4 regions of the Shewanella sp. Choline-02u-19 genome follow, and region 4 is predicted to be linked to each of the others. Evidence: predicted binding sites of a transcription regulator. Region 4 holds the regulator's gene; each other region holds the start of a gene.
What was found. The regulator sigma-54, encoded in region 4, starts transcription at its own class of promoters, with help from an activator protein. The targets are predictions, from matches to a motif close to GTTGGCACGNNNNTNGNNT.
Positions count from the first base shown of each region.

Region 1 (5,722 bases), 770 kb from region 4:
CCGGATGATTTTTGGATCTCAAGCCAACTATTGAGGAATGTTTGCAACGAAGCATTGTCTCTTGCGACCGCATACGATGCGGGGAATGACTTAATCTCTTCTCGATTATAAAGCGTGGTGTATTCTGGGTACAAAATAGTCCAGGTCTTACCCGCTTCAAGGCTGATCATTAACCCATCCCATGTTTTGCCATCATCTTCAAAGAACAAACGGTCAGATTGAATCATTTCAAACTCAAAGTTGGGAAACTTCTCTTCAAGCTGAGGAATAATAGAATAGCTGCCTACCGACGCTATTTTAATCGTGCCCGCCTGGCGCAACATTTTATCGGTTTTAAATTCATCGGCTCGATGATCTTTCACCACAAATGAGTAATGAAGATTTAGCACTGGAGTGGTAAAACCGACGAACTCTATCCGCTTCGTGGTCATTTGCAGCCCTGAAATGGCAATATCGAACTGACCTTTATTTATGGCACTCAATACGTTACCAAAGGTATAAGGCACAAACGCAATTTTGACTTCCATTTCCGCCGCCAGCTTTTTCATTAATTCAACATCAAAACCGACGAGTTGATCTTGCGCATTATAAAAAGAAAATGGGACTTGGATGGGGTTATATCCGACTCTTAATATGCCACTTTCTCTTATCGCTTCTAAGTCTCTTGGGCCCGTTGCTTGTGCCAATTCGTCCCATCTAAAGGCGGTGACCTGATCGGGAACCTTCTCTGCTGCGCTCATCTGAGCCACCACTTCATCCATGTTGTATTCAGTATTAACGATACTACTGAGTAGCCAGCTAGACGCTAATAAGCTGACGCCGAATACCACTGGTGTTAATGCGCTATACATAATTAATCTTGCCATGCTGACTTTTGCAATGCCGACCAGCATCGCGGTACCACCCACGGCAAGAATGAATATATTCATCGCCGCTAGCAAAGAGGTAAAGCGGCTAGTAAATAAGCTCGACACCATATAAAGCTGAAATAGATCCGATGACAGCTCAAGTGAATCGAGCAGCATTGGAATGGTTAAATATACACTACCAAATAGACTAATTAGGCCATTTATCGACATAGGTACATAAGTTAAAAAATCAATATCTTCACCTGAAAACCAAGCGGCAAACAGCACAAAAACAATGGTCAATAACTTACCCAGATTAGGAAAACTAAAGACTACAGGGATAATAATATTGGCATAGTCATCTGTTTGTTGATTACCAATATTATATTTATGAAACAATTCCTTAGTTCGCTGGATAAGCAGTGGGATAACAATAAAAATATTACCTGCAGCGAAAGCGGTAATCATGGCATCTTTGGCAATGCCAGTAATGTCTCGGTACGAGAAAGGGGTAATCGTCGCTAAAATCGCTGGCAATACCCAATAGGTTAAAATTATTGTCATCACCACATGAGCCACAAAATACACTTGCAGCTTTTGAAACTCCTCAAAGTCCATGGTTCCTGCCGTGGCAGCAGTCATGGCAAAAATACCAATCGGCATCAGTTTTACAATGCTTTGAGTGACCTTATTAAATGCCTCACCAAGCAGTTGCATTGGTCTCATCAAGGAATCTTTCTTGTCTATTGAGATAAGCGCAATACCGGTTGCAACACAGAACAATACTATCGCAGGGATATAACTATTAGACAGCGAGAAAAACGGATTTGAGGGAATATAGATATCTAATAGGTTAATCGAATTTGGATCTTCTAGCGCTGTTAAACTGAAGAACTCACCCGCTTGCCAGTCAGGAAAAGTATATTTTATCAGGTACATGGTTAGTAAACCAAACAACCAGATCACCAACATCAGCTTACCCACTTTAACGCCCAGCGACTTTGCTTGGACCATGGTTAAACTGCCTAAACTGGAGATAAGTGAAACGATGATATAGGGGATAATCGTCATTTGAAGCAGCTTGATAAACGCATCACCAATAACAGACATCCACGCAAGCATCTCACCAAAGAACAGCCCTGAAGCGATCCCGGCCGCAAATGACAGTAAAACCAATGTCGACATGCTCATCTTTTTTTTAGGTTTTTCTATCACCGATGTTGCGAGCTCGCTATCATCCTGTTTATCGGCTACCGTTGTTTTATCGACCATAATCAGCCTGTCCTTTTATTTGATGCTTACTTGAAGAGGCACAATGTCATCTTCAGCAATTGCGTCGTAATAGCATTCCACGTATTGACCAATTTTTTGTGCAGGGCTAAATAATGCTCTTGCTCGACGGCGACCGGCTTGCCCCATCTCTTGCTGCTTATCAGGGTCGCTCAAGATCCCTTCCATTGCTTTCGCCATCCCTAATGCATCATCCGGATCAAACATAAAGCCGCTGACGCCTTCCTCTACGACTTCCGGGACCCCATCAACATTGCTGCTGACGGTTGGTACTTCACAGGCCATCGCTTCAAGTAATACCATGCTAAATGACTCTCTATAGCTTGGTTGGATCATGCAATCAGCATTGGGGAGAAATGACTCCACATGCGTAACCGATCCCATGAAGGTGACGTGCTGCAAAATATCTAGTTTTTCACACTGCTCTTTAATCTTATCGATATAAGGCCCGCTTCCAAGTAGGACTAAACGAGCATTTACCTTTCTAAGTAGCAAGTAAAATGCCCTAACGACGGTATCGGTATTTTTAAGCGCCCTAAAATTAGAGACATGCATCACCACTTTTTCGTCATCCATTGCCATTTGTCGGCGGATATTAATGTCGGCACTTGTTGGGGTGAAAACGGCTAGATCAATGAAGTTATGAATCACTTCTATTGTTTTGTCTTTTTCAAAATGGCTATAAATATAGTTTCGTTGATAAACTGAAACCGTGGTCACTTTAGTGCTTTTATGAATACTAAATTTATTCAACGGGTAAAGTGGTTTGTCTTGACCAACAATAGTGACATCGGTGCCGTGAATAGTGGTGACGGTAGAAAATTTGTGGGTACTTATCTCACAGGCGAGATACGCACATAACGAATGCGGGATTGAGTAGTGAGCATGAACAACATCCAGTTGATATTGCTCTGCAACTTCGACTATTTTTGCAGTTAAAGCAAAGGTATATAAAGGATCAGAAAAAAGCGGATAGTTAATAGCTTCGACAGAATGAAAAAACAATCGTTGAGAATCTTCAATCAGCTTGAATGGTCTGACACTGGAAATAAAATGAACTTCATGGCCAAGCTTTGCCAAGCCAAGACCCAATTCCGTTGCAACTAAACCTGAGCCACCGATGCTGGGGTGGCACACAATCCCTATGCGCAATTTCGACATAAATTTACTACCACCTAAACAATAGTTAATAAAATGTTACGTACCGATAAAACTTAGCATTGATATAGAGTTAAGCCAAGTAGTATGAAAAATATACGCCCTCTCTTCGACCATTATTCACATGAATCCGTAGATATTAGCCCCTTTTATCCCACCCGTAGCTGTCATCTCTATTTGCAAAATGCGAATAAGAGTTCTTAAAACAAAACCAAAAACACATAAAATGTTGATAAATAATGATTTTAATTATTGGCACGGCTTATGCTCTATTCAATTTACTTTGATAACGTTACAGCGAGAGAAGCATTATGAAAATATCCAAATCTATTTCATCTAGCTGCAGTTCACCTTTAATTCTGAGCCTTCTTATATCAGCGAATGTTAATGCGTCTGAGCCATTTAGCGCTTGTCCAACAGAAGCTTTTGTCATTCAAAAACAATCAAATACTCCAAAAAGCTACGGCGTAAACTTAGCCACGGGTAGCTACACCGTATTGTCAGACGATATGGGCACAGGTAGCGGCTACAACGGTGTCGGTTTTAACTATCATGATAACTATATTTACGGTTGGGATTATTCAAATGCGACACTGGGCCGAGCTGGCGATGATTATCAAATTGCTGCTCTTAATGTTATTAAAGATGCATCCGCCGCAGCGGCAGGTAATTTTTATGTTGGTGACGTTGCGGTGACTGAAAACATTTGGTATGGATACCGTAAAGGTAAAGGGATGTTTAAAATCCCACTCGATAACCCTGCCAGTTACAACATGACAATCATTCCCGGCAGTAAGAATTTTGCCAATTATAATATTACCGATTTAGCCTTTCACCCTACTGATGGCTACGCCTACAGTATTAGCAATGGCTCTACGGGTAAGCTACTTCGCATCGATACGACTACCGCAGAAGCTACCGATTTAGGCCCAGTCATCACCTCTAATTCAGGTAACTTTATATTTGGCGCACAATTTTTTGATCCTGATGGCAACTTATATGTCAGTAATAACAGCAACGGTAATATCTACAAAGTTAACGTAGAAGAAGCATCTCCTAGTGCTGTGCTATTTGCTTATGGACCCGCCTCTTCTAGTAATGATGGCGCACGATGTGCTTTAGCCGAAGTTACCGTTGGCGAATCAGTCGATTTTGGGGATGCACCTGATTCATACGGGACACTGCTGGCATCAAATGGTGCCCGACACGCAATGTCAGACAGCCTATACCTCGGTGCCTCAGTGGATAATGAATCCGACGGATATGTCTCCCCTTTATCTGATGATGCCAGCGACAGCTCTGATGATGAGGACGGCGTTTCAATGCCAACAGGTTTTGAGCTTGGTGAAAGCGCCATATTATTGGTTACAGCAAAAGGTGGAGACGGTTACCTCAACGCTTGGTTTGACTGGAACCAAAATGGCGCTTTTGATTTAGAAGAACAGATCATTTTGGGCGAACCGCTCGATAACGGTATCAATACTATCAGTATTGAAGTACCCACTTGGGCTAAAGAGGGACCCACTTGGGCACGTTTTCGTTTAAGTACCCAACAAGATATCACTGCAACAGGCGGAGTCGGAGATGGCGAAGTTGAAGACTACGCCGTTACTCTCACTGAAACAGGCGTTACCATCAACTACTACCCTTCATCGTCAACTTATACCACCCTCGCTTATGAGGATCTGTACCCAGATCAAGGTGACTTCGATATGAATGACGTAGTGGTACAGCTGCGTATTATTGAATATGTTAAAGACAATAAAGTGCGACGTATCGGCTTCAAAGCGCAACTGGCTGCAATGGGAGCCGCTTACCACAATGGATTTGGTGTGCATCTGCCTGGCGTTGGTCGCAATAAAATTAAAGAGTCTTTAATTAATTGGACTATTGATGACATTGCACAAGATAGTTCGCCGTTAGAGACCGGGCAAACCAACGCAGTTTTTATCTTCACTCAAGATTTATCTGATTACGTCACGCTTGAACAAGGCTGCGAATTTCTACGCACCGAAACAGGCTGTGAGAGTGCTTTCAGAACCACATGGTCACTTGATATCCCATTTGACAGCCCTGTGTCTGAGAGTGTCATTCCAGCATTCCCTTATGACCCATTCATCTTTGCCACGCCAAATACCGATCATGGCTCTGCGGCTAAAAATGCAGTGGGAGCAAACCCTGGTCGTCAACTGGAGGTTCATCTGAAAAACCAAGCCCCTACAGATAAGTTCTCCAGCAATTACTTTGGTTACAGAGAAGATGCTTCCGACCCTAGCGCTGGTCAATACTTCCAGAATAAAAATGGCATGGCTTGGGCAATTGAAATACCTGTCACCTGGAAGCACCCAAAAGAAAATCAACGCTTAGACAACGCTTATACCGAGTTTGTTGATTTTGCCGCCGACAACACGGGTACCACCAATCCA
Region 1 covers NZ_PJBE01000013.1:2,335,401-2,341,122, forward strand. The annotation lists gene CXF83_RS16845 (cation:dicarboxylate symporter family transporter) at 1-2,120, opposite strand, end outside; gene bshA (N-acetyl-alpha-D-glucosaminyl L-malate synthase BshA) at 2,136-3,299, opposite strand; gene CXF83_RS16855 (LruC domain-containing protein) at 3,608-5,722, shown strand, end outside.
Region 1: the regulator sigma-54 is predicted to act here: its motif matches at 3,548-3,566, upstream of CXF83_RS16855 (LruC domain-containing protein).

Region 2 (5,722 bases), 2.6 Mb from region 4:
GCCACCACTACCGGGTAGAGAATATCGACCCTTACCGATAAAAATATTTGCCATGGGTAACTCAAGTCTGGGCTGTCGCAGCTTATTTTGACCGTATTGTTACGCCTTATTGCTCGATCGCTGGCTATTTCTGCTTTTATCGGCAGAAAGCAATTAGGCAAGCTGACGCGGGTATCTAATTTTTGCGGCGTGATATTGACCTTCGCTTTTTCTGGCGCTTCAATTTTTTCTTCAACTGCCGCTATAGCTAATCGAGAAATGGTCGATAAAGAGGGAACACTAGCAACCTGATTGGCATCTGCAATAGTGATTACAGGGAAATAAAGTACGGTAGAAAGTAACCAAAAATTTATTTTCATAATGAATACATTAGCTTGATTCGCTAGAATGCACCTAAGTCGTGTTAATTGTAGAATGTCGGTAGCGAACTCATTAAATCGTTGGGCGTCATAAAGTTGACTGATGTCGCAACGTTTGAATCAGATAGTGCTAACTAAGCAAGTAGTATGCCTAAATGTAGGGATGAGTTTATATTGATCAGTATTGACAATATGGATGCGAAAGAACAACGAAATAAGCGTTAACTACACCTAAATTTAATCTTTTAGATTTAACCGATAAAAAGTAAGTACAAGGCAAATTTTATGTCGAACATTCTTGATTCAGTAAATAAGCGAACGCAATTGGTTGGGCAAAACCGACTTGAGTTATTGTTATTTAAACTTAATGGACGTCAACGATTCGGCATTAACGTATTTAAGGTAAAAGAGGTGCTGCAATGCCCTCCGTTAACAAGCTTACCTAGACTTAACTCTAGTGTGCGTGGCATTGCCCATGTACGCGGCATGACCATTTCAGTGATTGATTTGAGTGCTGCAACAGGCGGCCGCCCAATTGAGAACATTGAGAACAGCTTTATTATCATTTCTGAGTACAACCGCAGTGTGCAGGGGTTCTTGGTCAGTTCGGTTGAACGTATTATCAATATGAACTGGGAAGCGATCATGCCGCCACCACAAGGCGCCGGACGTGGCTCATATTTGACGGCCGTGACAGAGATTGATAATGAGTTAGTGGAGATTTTGGATGTTGAGAAAATCTTAGATGAGATTTCACCCGTCAATACCAACATCAGTAAAGAGTTAGACGAGAAGCTGACAATCGATAGAAATAAGCATTATCACATTATGGTGATAGATGACTCATCGGTGGCCCGTAAACAGATTATTCGTGCGTTAGCCTCGCTTGATCTGCAAATCGATACTGCCAAAGATGGTAAAGAAGCATTAGAAAAGTTACGTGCAATAGCGGCGGAACTCGACGACGTGTCGACTGAAATTCCGTTGATTATTTCAGATATTGAAATGCCTGAAATGGATGGTTATACCCTCACCGCTGAAATACGTGATGATCCTAAGCTTAGAAACATCAAAGTGGTGTTACATACTTCGCTTAGTGGCGTGTTTAATCAGGCGATGGTGCAAAAAGTGGGCGCTAATGACTTTATTGCTAAGTTTAACCCTGATGAGTTAGCCGCCGCGGTAAACAAACATTTAAGTTTATAACGCGTAGGGCTAAGTTCACAGCAAAGCCAGCGGAAACCAAGTCTTGCTTGTGTTTCCGAGATGGCTAATGTATAACCCAGCGATTGTTGTAAAGTTGCGCCTTTTATGCGACTTGTTTTATTGATATTTAGGATACAGAGTGCCGAATAAATCACTTGCTGAAAACGAGTACCATCAGTTTAGACTGTTTTTAGAGCAGCACAGCGGTATTGTGCTCGGTGACAGCAAGCAATATCTTGTGCGCAGTCGATTGGCGCCGCTAATGGGCAAGTATAATCTTCCCTCTTTATCGGATGTTGTAAAGCATTCAATGAAACCCACAGAGCGTCAACTTCGCACTGAAGTTATCGATGCCATGACAACCAACGAAACTCTTTGGTTTCGCGACCGCTATCCTTTCGAGTTGCTGTTTAATTCCATTTTGCCCAATTACAGCCGACTCGGTCGACCGGTAAAAATATGGTCAGCTGCCTGTTCGTCGGGGCAAGAGCCGTATTCTTTAAGCATGACGATTCTGGAATATCAGCAGCGTAAACCTGGAACACTGCCCGGTGGAGCGAGTATATTGGCGACGGATCTCTCGCCGACGATGCTTGAGCGCTGTAAAAAAGCGGAGTATGACAATTTAGCGTTAGCCCGTGGTTTATCAGATGAACGAAAACGTCATTTTTTTGATGCATTGCCATCGGGTAATATGGTGATTAAGAACAATGTGAAGCAATTGGTTAATTTTCGAGCTCACAACTTGCTCGAAAATTATACCTTGCTCGGCAAGTTCGACATTATCTTTTGCCGCAATGTATTGATCTACTTCTCTCCAGAGGCAAAGCGGAAAATATTGCGGCAATTTGCTGCCGCACTGAACCCTAAAGGTATTCTTTTCTTGGGTGCGTCAGAGTCTATTGCCGGTTTGTCTGATGAGTTTGATATGGTGCGCTGTAATCCTGGCATCTATTACCAAAAACGAACTTAAGCTTATTGTTGTGGGTGTTGAAGTGCAATCAACGCATTTTTGACACCCTGTTTATCCGCATCATCCCGCCGCTATAGCGCTACCCTCTAAGTAAATCGTCTATTTTCATTCTTTTAGACTAATTTGGCACACCAATTGCTTTATTCTAGCTATCGAGCTGAGGAGGCAATTTTATGGCGATTAATTTTGATAGTGCATTAGGCGTTCATCAGTACACTTTGGGCGTACGCTCTCAACGTGCAGAGGTCCTATCTTCAAATATTGCCAATGCCGACACACCAAACTATAAAGCCCGCGATGTTGATTTTGCTAAAGCAATGAATTCAGCGCAGTCACGTCAATCGGGCTTGTCCATGACCAAGAGCGATAGCAAGCACTTCGATTTAGCCGCGTTAACGCAGCAAAATGTCGCTTATCGGGTACCGAATCAGCCAGACACCGGTGACGGTAATACAGTAGACATTCAAGAGGAGCAATCAGCCTTCATGAAAAATGCCCTTGAGTATCAAATGTCACTCGGTTTTCTCGACAGCAAGTTTTCAGGCATGAAAAAAGCGATTAGAGGCGAATAATTATGAGTTTATTTAATATTTTTAACGTCGCAGGTTCAGGTATGTCGGCGCAATCGGTCAGACTCAATACCACGGCCAGTAATATTGCCAACGCAGACTCTGTATCTAGCAGTGTGGGTAAGACCTATCGTGCTCGCCATCCTATTTTTGAAGCTGAAATGAACCAAGCTCAACAGCATCAAAGTGCTTCACAAGCCGTTGCCGTTAAGGGAATTGTTGAAAGTGACTTACCGTTAAATAAAGAATACTCGCCAGGTCATCCAATGGCCGACACTGATGGCTTTATCTATAAGCCCAATGTCAATGTGATGGAGGAGATGGCCGACATGATCTCTGCCTCTCGCTCATATCAGATGAATGTACAAGTGACTGAAGCTGCAAAATCGATGCTTCAGCAAACCCTTAGAATTGGTAAATAAACTCAGTGAAAGCTGGAGGTAAATTTTGAGCCTTATTAATCCGCTCAATAACACGCAATCTGCAACAGGCCAGCCACAAAGTGCTAGCACTGTTACGCCGCAAGCTGCGACGCAGACGACGGTACAAAGTAACGCGGCAGCAACGTCGACTCCGACAACGGGTAATCCGTTTTTAGACAGTTTGCGTTTGCCTGCAGAAAATTCAATACCTGAAGCCAATAGTCAGGACTTATCGCAAGAAGATTTCTTCTCGCTGTTGAGTCAACAGTTGTCGATGCAAGATCCGTTTAAGCCAGTCGACAATGATCAAATGATCCAACAGATGGCATCGTTCTCGACCGTTGACGGTATTAGCAAGCTTAACGAAGAGATTGTTAACCTCAATGCGCTAACGACATCAAGCCAAGCCTTGCAAGCGTCAGGTCTGGTTGGGCAAAAAGTACTTATCCCATCGGATACCGGCTATATCTCAGCTGAAGAGCCGGTCATAAAGGGTGTCGTCAGTACACCTGAAACGATTAAAGACTTAACCGTTCGCGTCGAAGATGAATCTGGTCAGCTGATATCTACTTTTCAAGTGGATGGCAGTGCGGGCGGCAACGTTGAGGTGACTTGGGACGGTATGGGTAAAAATGGCGAGCCTGTTGCTGAAGGGAGTTACACCCTAAAAGTCACGGGTAAAGTTGATGGCAAGAGTGAAGAATTACCCGTTTCAACTTACGCTCACGTCACGAGCGTGTCGTTAGGGACAGCAGCTACCGGCGCTATTTTGAATTTGCGCGGCGTTGGCGGTATTAAGATTAGTGATGTATTAGCGGTGTCAGAATCGTAAACGCACGACAGATATTAATAAGAGAGGCAGATAAACCTCTCCTAAAACGAATTGAACAAGGATAGAGGTGAACTATGTCATTTAACATTGCTCTGAGCGGTATATCTGCTGCGCAAAAAGATCTCAATACAACCGCAAACAATATCGCTAACGTTAACACCACTGGTTTTAAAGAATCACGTGCTGAGTTTGCCGATGTTTACGCGACCTCTATTTTTGCTAATAGCAAAACAACCGTCGGTGGCGGTGTTGCAACCAGCCAGGTGGCGCAGCAGTTCCAGCAAGGTAGCTTACAATTTACCAATAACTCACTTGATATGGCGATTAACGGCGGTGGTTTCTTCGTCACTTCATCAGAAGTGGGATCACAAGATCATTCATTCACTCGTGCGGGTGCGTTTAAGTTTGACTCAAACAACTACATGGTTGATTCAGCAGGTAACTTTCTGCAAACCTTCCCGGTTGATAAAGATGGCAACTCAACATCAGTGAGTTTAACCACCACGCAGCCAGTCAAAATTCCGGATACGGCAGGTAGCCCAGTAAAAACTGAAAATATCGGTATGCAGATGAACTTGAATGCGGGTGATAAGACCTTAGACCCAGCAAATTTCAACCCCGATGACCCTGATACATTTAACAATTCAACGTCTGTCACCATGTATGACTCATTAGGTGAGCCACATATTATGACAAGCTATTTTGTTCGCCCACCCAATGCGGCGCACACAGGCGAAAGTAACTGGGTTGCTTTTTACGCAGTTGACGGCAAAAAAGTGAATGTCGATCCCGCAGCAGGGACTTATAATATCGATACTAGTGGCAACGGTGTGATAGATGGCACGGCAACGGCTGAAACGACCGGTGGCTGGAAAGGCGCAGCAATCTCTTTTAACGATACGGGTGGATATGAGGGGAGTGATCCTGCGACTATTCAGACTGAAGCCTTGGGTGTTGGTGGCGCGAATGTGCTCGGCGCTGGCGCAGATGGTACGCAAACATTAAACCTTAAGTTTAATCAACCAACTCAATATTCATCACCATTTGAAGTCACTGAATTAACCCAAGACGGTACTACAGTAGGTCGTTTAACGAACGTTGAAGTGGGTGCTGATGGCCTTGTTAACGCCAGTTACAGTAATGGTTCAACAGTGCCATTGGCACGGGTAGCATTAGTCCGCTTTGCCAACGAGCAGGGCTTATCACAAGCGGGTAATACCTCTTGGAAAGCGAGCATTGATTCGGGGCCAGCATTAGCGGGTGAGGCAAACAGTGGCACTTTTGGTGGCATTCGTTCTTCAGCGCTAGAGCAATCAAACGTGGATTTGACCACCGAGTTGGTTGACCTTATTTCTGCACAG
Region 2 covers NZ_PJBE01000013.1:508,531-514,252, forward strand. The annotation lists gene flgA (flagellar basal body P-ring formation chaperone FlgA) at 1-359, opposite strand, end outside; gene CXF83_RS08900 (chemotaxis protein CheV) at 645-1,565, shown strand; gene CXF83_RS08905 (CheR family methyltransferase) at 1,705-2,538, shown strand; gene flgB (flagellar basal body rod protein FlgB) at 2,712-3,110, shown strand; gene flgC (flagellar basal body rod protein FlgC) at 3,113-3,529, shown strand; gene flgD (flagellar hook assembly protein FlgD) at 3,555-4,361, shown strand; gene flgE (flagellar hook protein FlgE) at 4,436-5,722, shown strand, end outside.
Region 2: the regulator sigma-54 is predicted to act here: its motif matches at 2,661-2,679, upstream of flgB (flagellar basal body rod protein FlgB).

Region 3 (5,722 bases), on a different contig from region 4:
AGTCCACATTGCACGCAATCTTGCTCTACAAAGTGCAGTGAAGGCAGGTCACCACCGTCGGTTAACGCTGCAGTAGGACACGTTGCCACACAAGACATACACAAGGTGCAGCTCTCAACATTAACGCTGACACGGCCATAAGGGATGTTACTTTGAGACAGGCAAGTGTCGACTGATGCCGCTTGGTTATTGAGATGATCGATAGCCTCATAGATCGTTTCACGCTTGGTTGTAGCCACAAATTCTGCAGGTACTATAACTGGCCAGCTTGCGCTGGTAGTCAGCAGTTCAGATAACTCATCTGCACCCGCTTCCGTTAAGTGATGTTCGCTGATTAAGCTAATACGACGTGGTTGCCCCATCTCATCGAGAATGTCGTTGGCTAACGCCAGTTCACCCTTCAGCATTTGAGTTAGTGTAGGCGCTGTAGCATCAGTGTTAAGGATCAAGATTTGACGAGCGCCCCAGGCAAGAGACGACATCCAGTGATCAACACTAGCGACGGTTATCTCTTCCAATTCAACAGGGATAATATCGCCCGCTAATTGGTCAGTGACCAGTTCTGCACCTTTACCAATATCATGGAACAACACGACAGGGGCTATTTGCGCTTTCGAGCGAAAACGAGTCACCAGTTGATTCAGATAGGTATGCATAGATTGCGGAGTCGGAAGGTCATAACTAATCGCGCCTGTTGGGCACGCATTCGTACAACTACCCGCACCGTGGCAGAGGTATGGATCGATTTCGATTTTTTTCTCAACACTGGCAATCGCATCTGCGGGGCAGAAATTCAAGCAACGAGTACAACCTTCATTACCATTACGATTATGTGCGCAGATGTCGCTATTAACTTTGATATAACGCGGCTTGTCGAACTCGCCGATTAGATCGGGTAACTGCTCAATTGCTTCGGCTAGTTTGACTTGATCTTGGCCAACATAAAAATAGCCAGGCGGTAGCATTTCAAGGTTAATACAAGGACTCATGCTCAAATCAAGAATCAAGTCGAAATGCGCTTTACGAATAGCAACAACACTTAAATCCGCACTACCCTCTTCATGTTCAACTTTAACTTGGAATTGACCAAGGAAACCTTTTATCTCGATAAGCTTGTTGTAATAGCTCTCAACATCTTCAGCTGAAGTCATGACGAGCTCTAAATGTGCTTCGTCTTGGCTAGTGATGGCTTCGTTTGCCAAAATGGCACACTTACCCATGTGGGACAATTTGTCGGCTGCTAGACGCGCCAAGTCTTCTGGCCCGATAACGAGCACATTGCCCTCGGTGGTATAACTCACGGTCGGTGGGATTAGATTTTGAATAACCTGGGTCCCAGCAAGAACCTGTTGTCGAACCTCTTTGAGTCCAACTTGTGTTTCACGATTGCTCACATTGCGTTCCTGAACAGTTCTTTGGCTGCTTCTATACTTATAAGTTGCTGTTTATTTAATGCGTCTATCATTAACGCCAGCTTTACCCTAAGTACAGCAATTCACATACCAATATTGTGGAATTAAAAACACTCTATACTGACGTTAAACAACTTTGTTTGTTATGGCGTCTGGGTGCTCTGGTTCATTTTGGGCTAATTCATCATCATCAACGTCCAAAATGTCCGATACCTGTTTAGTATCGCTAACAACTTCAGTTTCAACAGTATTTTCAGCGTCGGTCATCTCATCTGACTCAAGCTCTGAAACTGTTTCAATTTCGTTCTCCTCCTCATCATCTTTTTCTTCAACGACATGACGGAATACTTTCTTTGCCAATTCAGCAGATACTTCAGCCGACAACTTAGGTTGATTACTGTAGTCCAATGCATATTCAAGCAGCCCATCAATCTCACTAAAATGAGGCTGTTTCCAAAGGGCTTTTAGTGCAGCAGATTTAGCAGCAGGGTCTACGTTGGCGCCCATAAAGCTGGCAAAACTGCCACCAACTTCAATCTTTTCTGGATCTGGAAGGTCTTCCGCAGTGAGCAGTGTTTCTTCGCCAGACTCAATGACCTCAGCATCAGTACTTTCTGCTGTGGTTAACGTCTCTGACGGTGCGAGTTCAGCTGTTACCGATTGTTCCTCAACGGCTTCAGACACCTCTATATCAGCTTCCTGCTCTACTTTCTGTCGACGCAAGTTCCAACGTGACAGCAAACCACTCATGAGTTACCCGCTAAATGATTGGTACTTGGACCTTCATTCTTGCGTCGGTTAACATGTTTCGCGCGGCGATGAGCCTTGATTTCGACTTCACCATGACGAGTAATAAACGCTTCAATCCAACACGCGATAGCGGGTGGCATCAGAATATTAAGCACCGGGGTATCGCCTTCTAGGCAGCTTGCTGCAACATTTTGATCAGCTGATAGGGCTGCGGGGATCCAGTCACCGTCATGGTTTTCATCACAAACGATGTATAACATAGCGTTATCCATGTCGATATTGATACGGTAACTACCGCGTTCGTCTTTATGCAGTTCTAGCAAGACGAGAGTGGCACCTTCTGGTGCGGCGTGGGTAGCAGGAAGGATTTGATCGACTTCCCACTGTACTGAGGTCCATCTTCCGACTTGTGTCTCAATCTTTTTAAGAGAAACGTACATTGGCCATTGGCTTTCGGTATGTTGCATTCAGTCTCCGTCTTGCCTGAGATGGCTGCCTAAATGACAGACCAACTAAATAGATACTTATCTAACAAAGCAATTTATGTGCCACACAGTTTGGGCAAAATAGTTTGAACTGGATCAACTAATATCATCCAAGACTAGGACATTTTGTCCAAATAGCAATCTGCAATAGGACATAAAAGGGCGACTGATAGCTAATAAATGTGATCTGCCACTAACTTTATCTCTTATAAAGTTAGGTACAGATATTGCTTAGTATTAGACGCATTTAATTCTCTTAACTGATGATGGGCTATATGACAGCAAACAAGAGCAACCCAACTTTAATCAAAACTAACACCGAAGTCCCCCTGACAATTGCAGTGACAGCAATTAATGAGAAGGGCGAAAAAGTGGATAAATTTATTGCTTGCGAACGCCCACTCACTGTTTATTTAAACTGGCGTCCGATAGTAACCTTGATGACATTAGGTGCCAGAGCAGAAGCTCTTGCGTTAGGTTATCTCAAGAATCAGGGCTTTATTTCTGACCTGAGTAAGCTCGAATCTGTCATTGTCGATTGGGATGTGAGCTCAGCCGCGATTATTACCAGTGAGACAATCGAAGATTTAGATGAAAAACTATCGGAGAAAACAGTCACTTCAGGTTGTGGCCAAGGGACGGTATACGGCAGTTTTATGGCTGGCCTCGATGACATCAATCTGACAACACCACAAATTAAACAAAGTACAATTTATAGCTTACTTAATAATATAAGTGCCTATAACGAAACTTATAAGAATGCCGGCGCCGTGCACGGTTGCGGTTTATGCCAAGGCGACCAGATAAAAGGTTTTGTTGAAGATGTCGGTCGTCACAACGCGGTGGATACACTTGCTGGTGAAATGTGGCTTAATCATGATTTCGGACACAACAAATTATTTTATACCACTGGGCGCTTAACCTCAGAAATGGTGATTAAAGTTGCCAAGATGGGCATACCCGTTCTGCTTTCTCGAAGTGGCGCCACGCAAATGGGGTTAGAGTTAGCACAACAAATGGGGATTACTATGATAGCTCGCGCTAAAGGTCGCCACTTTTTAGTTTATAATGGTGCTGAAAACATTGAATTTGATGCTATTTAACCTGCCAAATGATGACCAAACGATTTTGCGCCACAAGGACAGAAAATGACTGAGCCAACAGAACTGATCTACATGAGTGCTAGACAGGTCTCGGAGTATCTTGATCTCAATGAGAAAAAAGTCTACTCAATGGCGAATGATCGTATTCTCCCTGCGACTAAAATTACTGGTAAATGGCTCTTTCCTAAAATATTAATTGACCGTTGGATTATGGACTCTTGCCACAGCGGTATGCTATCAGATCGTATGCATATCACTGGCAGTGATGACCCTTTACTGTCGATGTTGGTCGCTCGCATGATGTCGCAGGTCGGTAAAAGTGAGCTCATCAGTTATAGCTCCACGGGCTCCCGTCTGGGGCTAGATCTATTATCTCGTGGTTATGCTGATGTATGTACTTTACATTGGGGCAGCGTTGAAGAGCGTGCAATCCGTCACCCTGCTTTACTGCAAGGTTACGCAAACCACCAGCAATGGGTGATGGTGCATGGTTATACCCGTAAACAAGGCTTAATGATGCGCCCCGATATGCATCACCGTTGCCAAGAACTGGACAAAATATCCCAACAGTCTTGGCGCTGGGTTGCACGTCAGGCTGGTGCTGGCAGTCAACAGCACTTAGAGCAATGGTTAATGAAGCAAGGCGCTGCGTTTGAGCAATTAAACTCAAGTTTAGTGGCACAAAGCGAGCGAGAACTTGCGGGTTATATTGCCAGAAGTGATGCGGATATCGGTTTCGGTTGTCAATCTGTAGCACTTGAAAGTGGTTTAAGCTTTGTGCCATTGGTAACAGAGTCTTTTGATTTTGTTATGCCACAAGGCATTTACTTCAGACGTCAGCTGCAACGTTTATTCAATTTACTGGCCGAGCCACAAACAAAGCAATTAGCAGCAACACTCGGTGGGTATGACTTAACGGATTGTGGCAAACTCCTTTGGAATGGACAATAAGCCCACTGTCAAAATGGTTTACAGGGTGTGCCCTGGTGAAACACCATTTGCCAAACCTCTTGGTGGTTACGCCAAATAGAGCTTCGCATAGAAAAGCTGGTGATGTTATTACCAGCTTTTTTTAGCTTGGCGCGATAAAAGACCTGACATAACCCAGCTTTGAGCTCTCGCACTTCAAAATGGCTGGTTTCAATATACGGGGCGCGTTCATCCGGTAATCGAGCGAGTACTTCCGCTTTACCAAAACGACAACCCGTTGCGGTAAACTCCATAAAGTCATCACTAATTAGACGTTCTAGCTCCCCCCGAGATGCTCTCACCTCAGGCTTCTGCAGATATAGCTCCAACTGTATGAGTAGATGTTCTAACTTGAAATTCACCACTAAACCCAACTAACTCAACCACATTGCTATCAGTCTAGGCTAAGTTTTGAAATAATTGAAATAGTTCAGCCGGTTATTTCGAACTTTAAATACACACCGGTAAGAAAGCGCATTAATAGCTTAAAGTTGATCCCGATATTGCTGCCATAACTGTTGCTGCTCAAGCGTTAAAAATGTCCAAGCCAAAATACGGGTAATTTTGTTACCTTGGTGCATCTCAATCACTTTAATCTCGCGCGCTTTAACTTTTTGCAGTAACGATTGCGCAGGCTTTAAATTCTCTTTTTTAGATACTAAGGTAGTGAACCATAAACATTGATCGGCAAACATTTGGCTTTCGGTGATCATGTTACTCAAAAACTGCCTCTCGCCGCCTTCACACCAAAGCTCCGCTTTTTGACCACCGAAATTAAGCACTCCAGAATCAGCTTGTGGTACTGCAACTGTACTTTTCTGCCCAAATTTAGCGGCACGATTTGCGGCAAGGTTAGTGAGTTTACGTGTTGTCCCGGCATTCGCTTCGGCAAGAGATGCGTGAAAAGGCGGGTTACAGATAGTGACATCAAAACGGTCACCCTTACCAATAACACCTTGAAATACATGTTGGGAGTTACACTGTAATCGAGAGGAAAACTTGT
Region 3 covers NZ_PJBE01000012.1:49,373-55,094, reverse strand. The annotation lists gene CXF83_RS02285 (4Fe-4S binding protein) at 1-1,394, opposite strand, end outside; gene CXF83_RS02280 (DUF3306 domain-containing protein) at 1,539-2,162, opposite strand; gene CXF83_RS02275 (DUF3305 domain-containing protein) at 2,159-2,629, opposite strand; gene CXF83_RS02270 (formate dehydrogenase accessory sulfurtransferase FdhD) at 2,923-3,750, shown strand; gene CXF83_RS02265 (helix-turn-helix transcriptional regulator) at 3,796-4,701, shown strand; gene CXF83_RS02260 (nuclear transport factor 2 family protein) at 4,710-5,081, opposite strand; gene rlmF (23S rRNA (adenine(1618)-N(6))-methyltransferase RlmF) at 5,205-5,722, opposite strand, start outside.
Region 3: the regulator sigma-54 is predicted to act here: its motif matches at 2,862-2,880, upstream of CXF83_RS02270 (formate dehydrogenase accessory sulfurtransferase FdhD).

Region 4 (5,722 bases):
GGTTTGATAGTCATCAATTCACAGCAACAACCTGTCGGTGCACTTAACATGCTCGACATGGTGAAAGCAGGAGTTATTTAACATGTCTAAACAGGGATTCTATGGCCCGATTAGCGATGATGTTTGGCAAGCCGCCAGCAAAATCAAACTGCTTATTTGCGATGTAGATGGCGTATTTTCCGATGGCCTAGTCTATATGAGCAACTCCGGCGAAGAGCTTAAAACATTCCACACTCGAGATGGTTACGGTGTTCGCTCTGTTCTTTCTAGCGGCATTAACGTGGCGATTATTACTGGTCGAAAATCAAAAATTGTCGAAGATAGAATGACAGCACTCGGCGTCACTCATATTTATCAAGGCGTTGATAACAAGTTAAGCCCCTACAATGAGTTATTAGCACTTTACAATGTCAATCCAAATGAAGTTGCCTATATAGGTGATGATATGGTCGACTTGCCGGTGATGAAAGAGGTCGGTTTATCGGTTTGCGTCGCTGATGGCCACCCTTACGTGAAGCAACATGCTTTAATGACAACTCATATTAATGGTGGTCATGGCGCCCTTAGAGAGCTCACAGACTTGTTATTACTTAGCCAAGGTAAGTTTGAGTCGGCTCACGGGATGAGCATATGAATCGCGTCACCCTAGCGATTATCGCTTTATTTGGCACCGCACTGATCCTTTATTGGCAAGTGCAGTCTAAAAAAAGCGACCAAACGTTAGACATTGATATAAGCGAACGCCCTAACTACATCATCAATGATATGCGCAGCACTGAATACAATGAAGCGGGTCTCATTAATAGCAAAGTCACCGCCAAGCACATGGAACACTTTGAAGAAGCCAGTATGACTTACTTCACTGACCCGGTTTATTTGATCTATCCCGATGATGGTCAAGCCCAATGGCGTTTAACCGCGGCTAAAGGAACCCATAACAATTTAACCGGTAAGGTCTCATTGGAAAACAATGTTATTATCGATTCTATTAGTCCAGAAGAGCCGATCCAAACATTGTCTACCTCCTATTTAGAGCTTGATCTAGAGACGATGGTTATGACCTCTGATGAAATCATTTACGTCACTGGTAATGAGTTTGTGATTCAGGGAACAGGCCTTTATGCTGATCTTAACGCCCAAAGTGTAAAGTTGATCAGTCAAGTCGAAGGGATCTACGATGTTAAGTAAGCGATTCAAAAAACAAATATACTCACTCATGCTAGCAACCCAATAGCGGAGTAGAAGGAAGTTATGAAATACAATCAATCAATACTTGCAGGTCTGTTGTGTCTGCTTAGCATTAGTAGCTACGCGCAAGTCGATGACTTAAAGCAAGAAGTTAAAATTGCTGCTGCCAGCCAAGAAGCTGATATAAAAAATAATCAGGTGATCTTTTTTGGTCCTGTAGAAGTGACTCAGGGTTCAATTAAAATGAAGGCTGATGAATTACGGGTGTTCTCCAAAGAAGCGAGCTCAGGAAAAATACTCGTGGCTACGGGTAATCCTGCGACATATACCCAAATGATGGAAGATGGCCGCCCGGCGATGGCAAGTGCGAAAGAGATCCGTTATGAGTTGGCAACAAGAACCTTAACCTTGTTAGGTAATGCAACCTTGGAGCAAGAGGGCAGCCAAGTCACGGGTAACCGCATCAAGTACAATATCGGACTACAAAAATTAGTCGCAGAAAGTACAGGTAAAGGTAATGATCGCGTGATCACTATCATTCAGCCTGAAGCTTATCAAGAAGAGACGCCTGAAACCCCAGCCGCACCCATTAAAAAGCAGGAACAGCAATGACCCAAAAAACGCTGACCGTACGCAATTTAGCGAAAAGTTATAAGAGCCGAGCCGTTGTTCAAGATGTGAGTTTAACGGTCAAAACAGGGCAAATTGTTGGGTTATTGGGTCCTAATGGTGCAGGTAAAACCACAACATTTTATATGGTTGTTGGTTTAGTTCAGAGCGACAAGGGTCAGATCTTAATCGATGACGATGATTTAACCTTAGACCCAATGCATCTCCGAGCACGTAAAGGCATTGGCTACTTGCCACAAGAGGCAAGCATCTTTAGAAAGCTCTCAGTGCGTGACAATATCATGGCAGTATTACAGACTCGCAAAGATATCAATAACGAGCAGCGTGAAGAGCAACTTGAACACCTACTCGAAGAGTTTCACATCACCCATATCCGCGATAGCCAAGGCATGGCGTTATCAGGTGGTGAACGCCGCAGAGTTGAAATCGCTCGAGCACTGGCAGCCAACCCAAAGTTTATTCTACTCGATGAACCTTTTGCCGGCGTTGATCCAATATCGGTTATCGATATTAAAAAGATTATTGAACAGTTAAAAAGCCGTGGCTTAGGGGTGTTGATCACAGACCACAATGTGCGTGAAACATTGGACGTTTGTGAACATGCCTATATCGTAAGTCACGGAAATTTGATTGCAGAAGGCACACCTGCCGAGATATTAGATAATCAGCAGGTTCGAGCAGTGTACTTAGGTGAACAATTCAGGCTATAGTTAACCCACAGTATGCGGGTTTAATTGTATAGCATTAGCTAAGTATATGAATACAATCAAAGTGTTGACTCTTTAAGCTCTCTTCGTCAAATCACCGAGCTTCAACGTTTAATTACAGTGTAGGGAATAGCGGTAAGATGAAAGCGTCACTCCAGCTCAAAATGGGTCAGCAGCTAACTATGACTCCACAATTACAGCAGGCTATTCGCCTTTTGCAATTGTCCTCTTTAGAGCTGCAGCAAGAGATCCAGCAAGCATTAGACTCTAATCCACTGCTTGAATTAGATGAAGAGCAATCCGATGGCGAGCCTATCAGCAACGAAGATAGAACCACCAGTGACTCTGACAGCTATTCAGAGTCGGATAGCGACAATGAATACAGCAGTAACACAGATGTTGATCCACAGCAGGATAGCGCTGCGGTAGACACCTCTGATGCATTAACGCAAGATTCAATGCCAGATGAACTCCCAATGGATACTACTTGGGATGAAGTCTATACCGTGTCTTCGAATTCAAGCTCCGGCGGAATGCGCGATGATGATATGCCATTCCAAGGCGAAACCACTGAAGGTTTATACGAACATCTTGAATGGCAGAAAAATCTAACGCCTTTTTCTGATAATGACCTAGCGATTGCCACCGCCATTATTGATGCGGTTGATGAGCGAGGTTACCTTACTCAGAATTGTGAAGATATTCTTGAAGCAATGGGCGATCCAGAGATCGAGATAGACGAAGTGGAAGCCGTACTCAAACGCGTGCAGCATTTCGACCCTATCGGCGTCGCAGCCAGAGATCTCAGTGAATGTCTGCTTATCCAATTAGCTCAATATGCAGAAACAACACCCCATATAGACAATGCTCGCCTGCTCATTAAAGATTACTTAGATTTGATTGCTGGACGTGATTTTAGGCAATTGATGCGTAAGACTAAGCTCAAAGAGGATGACCTGCGTGATGCTATCACGCTTATTCAAACCTTGAACCCAAGACCGGGCCTGGCAGTCACGCGAAGTAAAGACGAATATGTGATCCCCGACGTTTCAGTGACAAAAAAGAAAGGCCGTTGGGTGGTTGAACTCAACCCCGACTACATGCCAAAAATCAACGTCAATCAACACTATGCTTCGATGGCTCGTAGCCAAAAAAATCAAGCAGATGGCCAATTTATTCGTAGTCACTTACAAGAAGCTAAATGGTTTATTAAAAGCATTGAGAGTCGTAATGAGACCCTCCTAAAAGTCTCCAACTGTATTGTGAAGTTCCAACAGGGATTTTTCGAATATGGTGATGAAGCCATGAAACCTATGGTACTCAACGACATTGCTGAAGCCGTAGAGATGCATGAATCCACTATCTCAAGGGTGACCACACAAAAGTATATGCATACCCCTAGAGGTATTTTCGAGTTAAAGTATTTCTTCTCTAGTCATGTCGGAACCGACGACGGTGGAGAGTGCTCATCAACAGCAATTAGAGCGTTTATTAAGAAGTTAGTCGCAGCTGAAAACCAACAGAAACCATTAAGCGATAGCAAAATGGCGCAACTGTTGGCAGAACAGGGGATTAAAGTTGCTCGACGTACCATCGCGAAATACCGCGAAGCAATGATGATCCCGCCCTCAAACCAACGCAAGAGTTTATAACTAAAATTATACACTTGGAGGAATCTTTCTATGCAAATTAACCTTACTGGGCATCACATTGAAATCACTGCGTCACTGCGCAGTTATGTTGAAGAAAAATTTACAAAGCTTGAACGTCATTTCGATCAGATCAATAATGTGCACGTCATATTGAATGTTGAAAAAATGCAACAGATTGCCGAAGCACGAATTCACCTGAAAAAAGGTGAAGTTTTTGCCACTTCGGAACATGCGGACATGTACGCCGCAATCGACTCCCTGATCGACAAATTAGATCGTCAGGTTATTAAACACAAAGAGAAGCTGACCAAACACTAACGATGGAACTATGTACCATCCTGCAGCCGGAATGCACTACCTGTGCCACTCCGGGCAGTAAGAAAAAAGTACTGGAACTCATCAGCGATATTGCCGCTGCCCAGTACCCTACCCTTTCTTCACAAGAGATTTTCGAAAGCCTGTTGGCTCGCGAAAAAATGGGTAGCACAGGTATAGGCAACGGTATAGCAATCCCTCACGGGAGATTGGCTAATATTGACCATCCATTGGGCATATTAATCAAATGTGAAACACCGATATCTTTTGACTCGATAGATAAGCAACCGGTTGATATATTATTTGCCCTGTTAGTGCCCGCAGATCAATGTGAGCAACATCTCGCGACGCTGTCTTCAATGGCAGAAAAGCTTAACGACAAAGCGATCGTGAAGCAGTTGAGAAAAAGTAAGAGTGAATCTGAGTTATACGACTTAATCACTCAATAGTGAGAGGTCTCTGATCTGTCGAGCTTAGTTTTTACGTATTTTTTGATGTTCAAGAAGTATAAGACATGAGCAAAGAGAAACGCTTACACACTCTTGTAGGAATAGCTTAGAAACACTTAAACCAGTGTTCCTAAGCTATTGTTGCCGTGTTATAGGCTATTTGTGGAGAATAATTAAACTGCATTGCCTCCGTATCGTCCCACCTCGCCAAAATAATGTATAAACTGCGGTAAAAACAAACCTAAAAGTGCAACTATCTCGACGGACTCAAGTCCGTAAGTCGCTAGAGATTACCGATATACAAGCAGTAAGATTTAACGACCTAGGCATTTATTACAGCAATATTATTTATTATTACCAACTAGCCTAAGCTATTGCTTTAAGCCAGAAAAAAGTTAATCTATAATCTTGTACACCCCGTATACATTTATAAAACATTAATTCTAACTTTTATTAGGTAGTGAAAAGATGAAACTCGTTCTAGTCTCTGGTCGTTCCGGCTCAGGCAAATCAGTACTGTTAAGAATGCTAGAAGATCTCGGCTATTATTGTGTCGATAATCTACCATTGCCAATGATGGGCACCCTGCTTGAACAACTTTCTGGTAACTCAGAGTTAGTCGCTATTAGTGTTGATATCCGCAACATGCCAGAAAAAGAGAACGAATGGATTAAGCATCTGACCAATTTGCCAGAAGGCGTGGAGTTATTGAGCTTCTTTTTAAACTCTAGCGATGAAGTGCTCCTCAAGCGCTACAACGAAACTCGTCGTCTGCACCCTT
Region 4 covers NZ_PJBE01000013.1:3,105,609-3,111,330, forward strand. The annotation lists gene CXF83_RS20240 (KpsF/GutQ family sugar-phosphate isomerase) at 1-81, shown strand, start outside; gene kdsC (3-deoxy-manno-octulosonate-8-phosphatase KdsC) at 83-634, shown strand; gene lptC (LPS export ABC transporter periplasmic protein LptC) at 631-1,188, shown strand; gene lptA (lipopolysaccharide transport periplasmic protein LptA) at 1,252-1,800, shown strand; gene lptB (LPS export ABC transporter ATP-binding protein) at 1,797-2,528, shown strand; gene CXF83_RS20265 (RNA polymerase factor sigma-54) at 2,666-4,177, shown strand; gene hpf (ribosome hibernation promoting factor) at 4,208-4,495, shown strand; gene ptsN (PTS IIA-like nitrogen regulatory protein PtsN) at 4,498-4,941, shown strand; gene rapZ (RNase adapter RapZ) at 5,410-5,722, shown strand, end outside.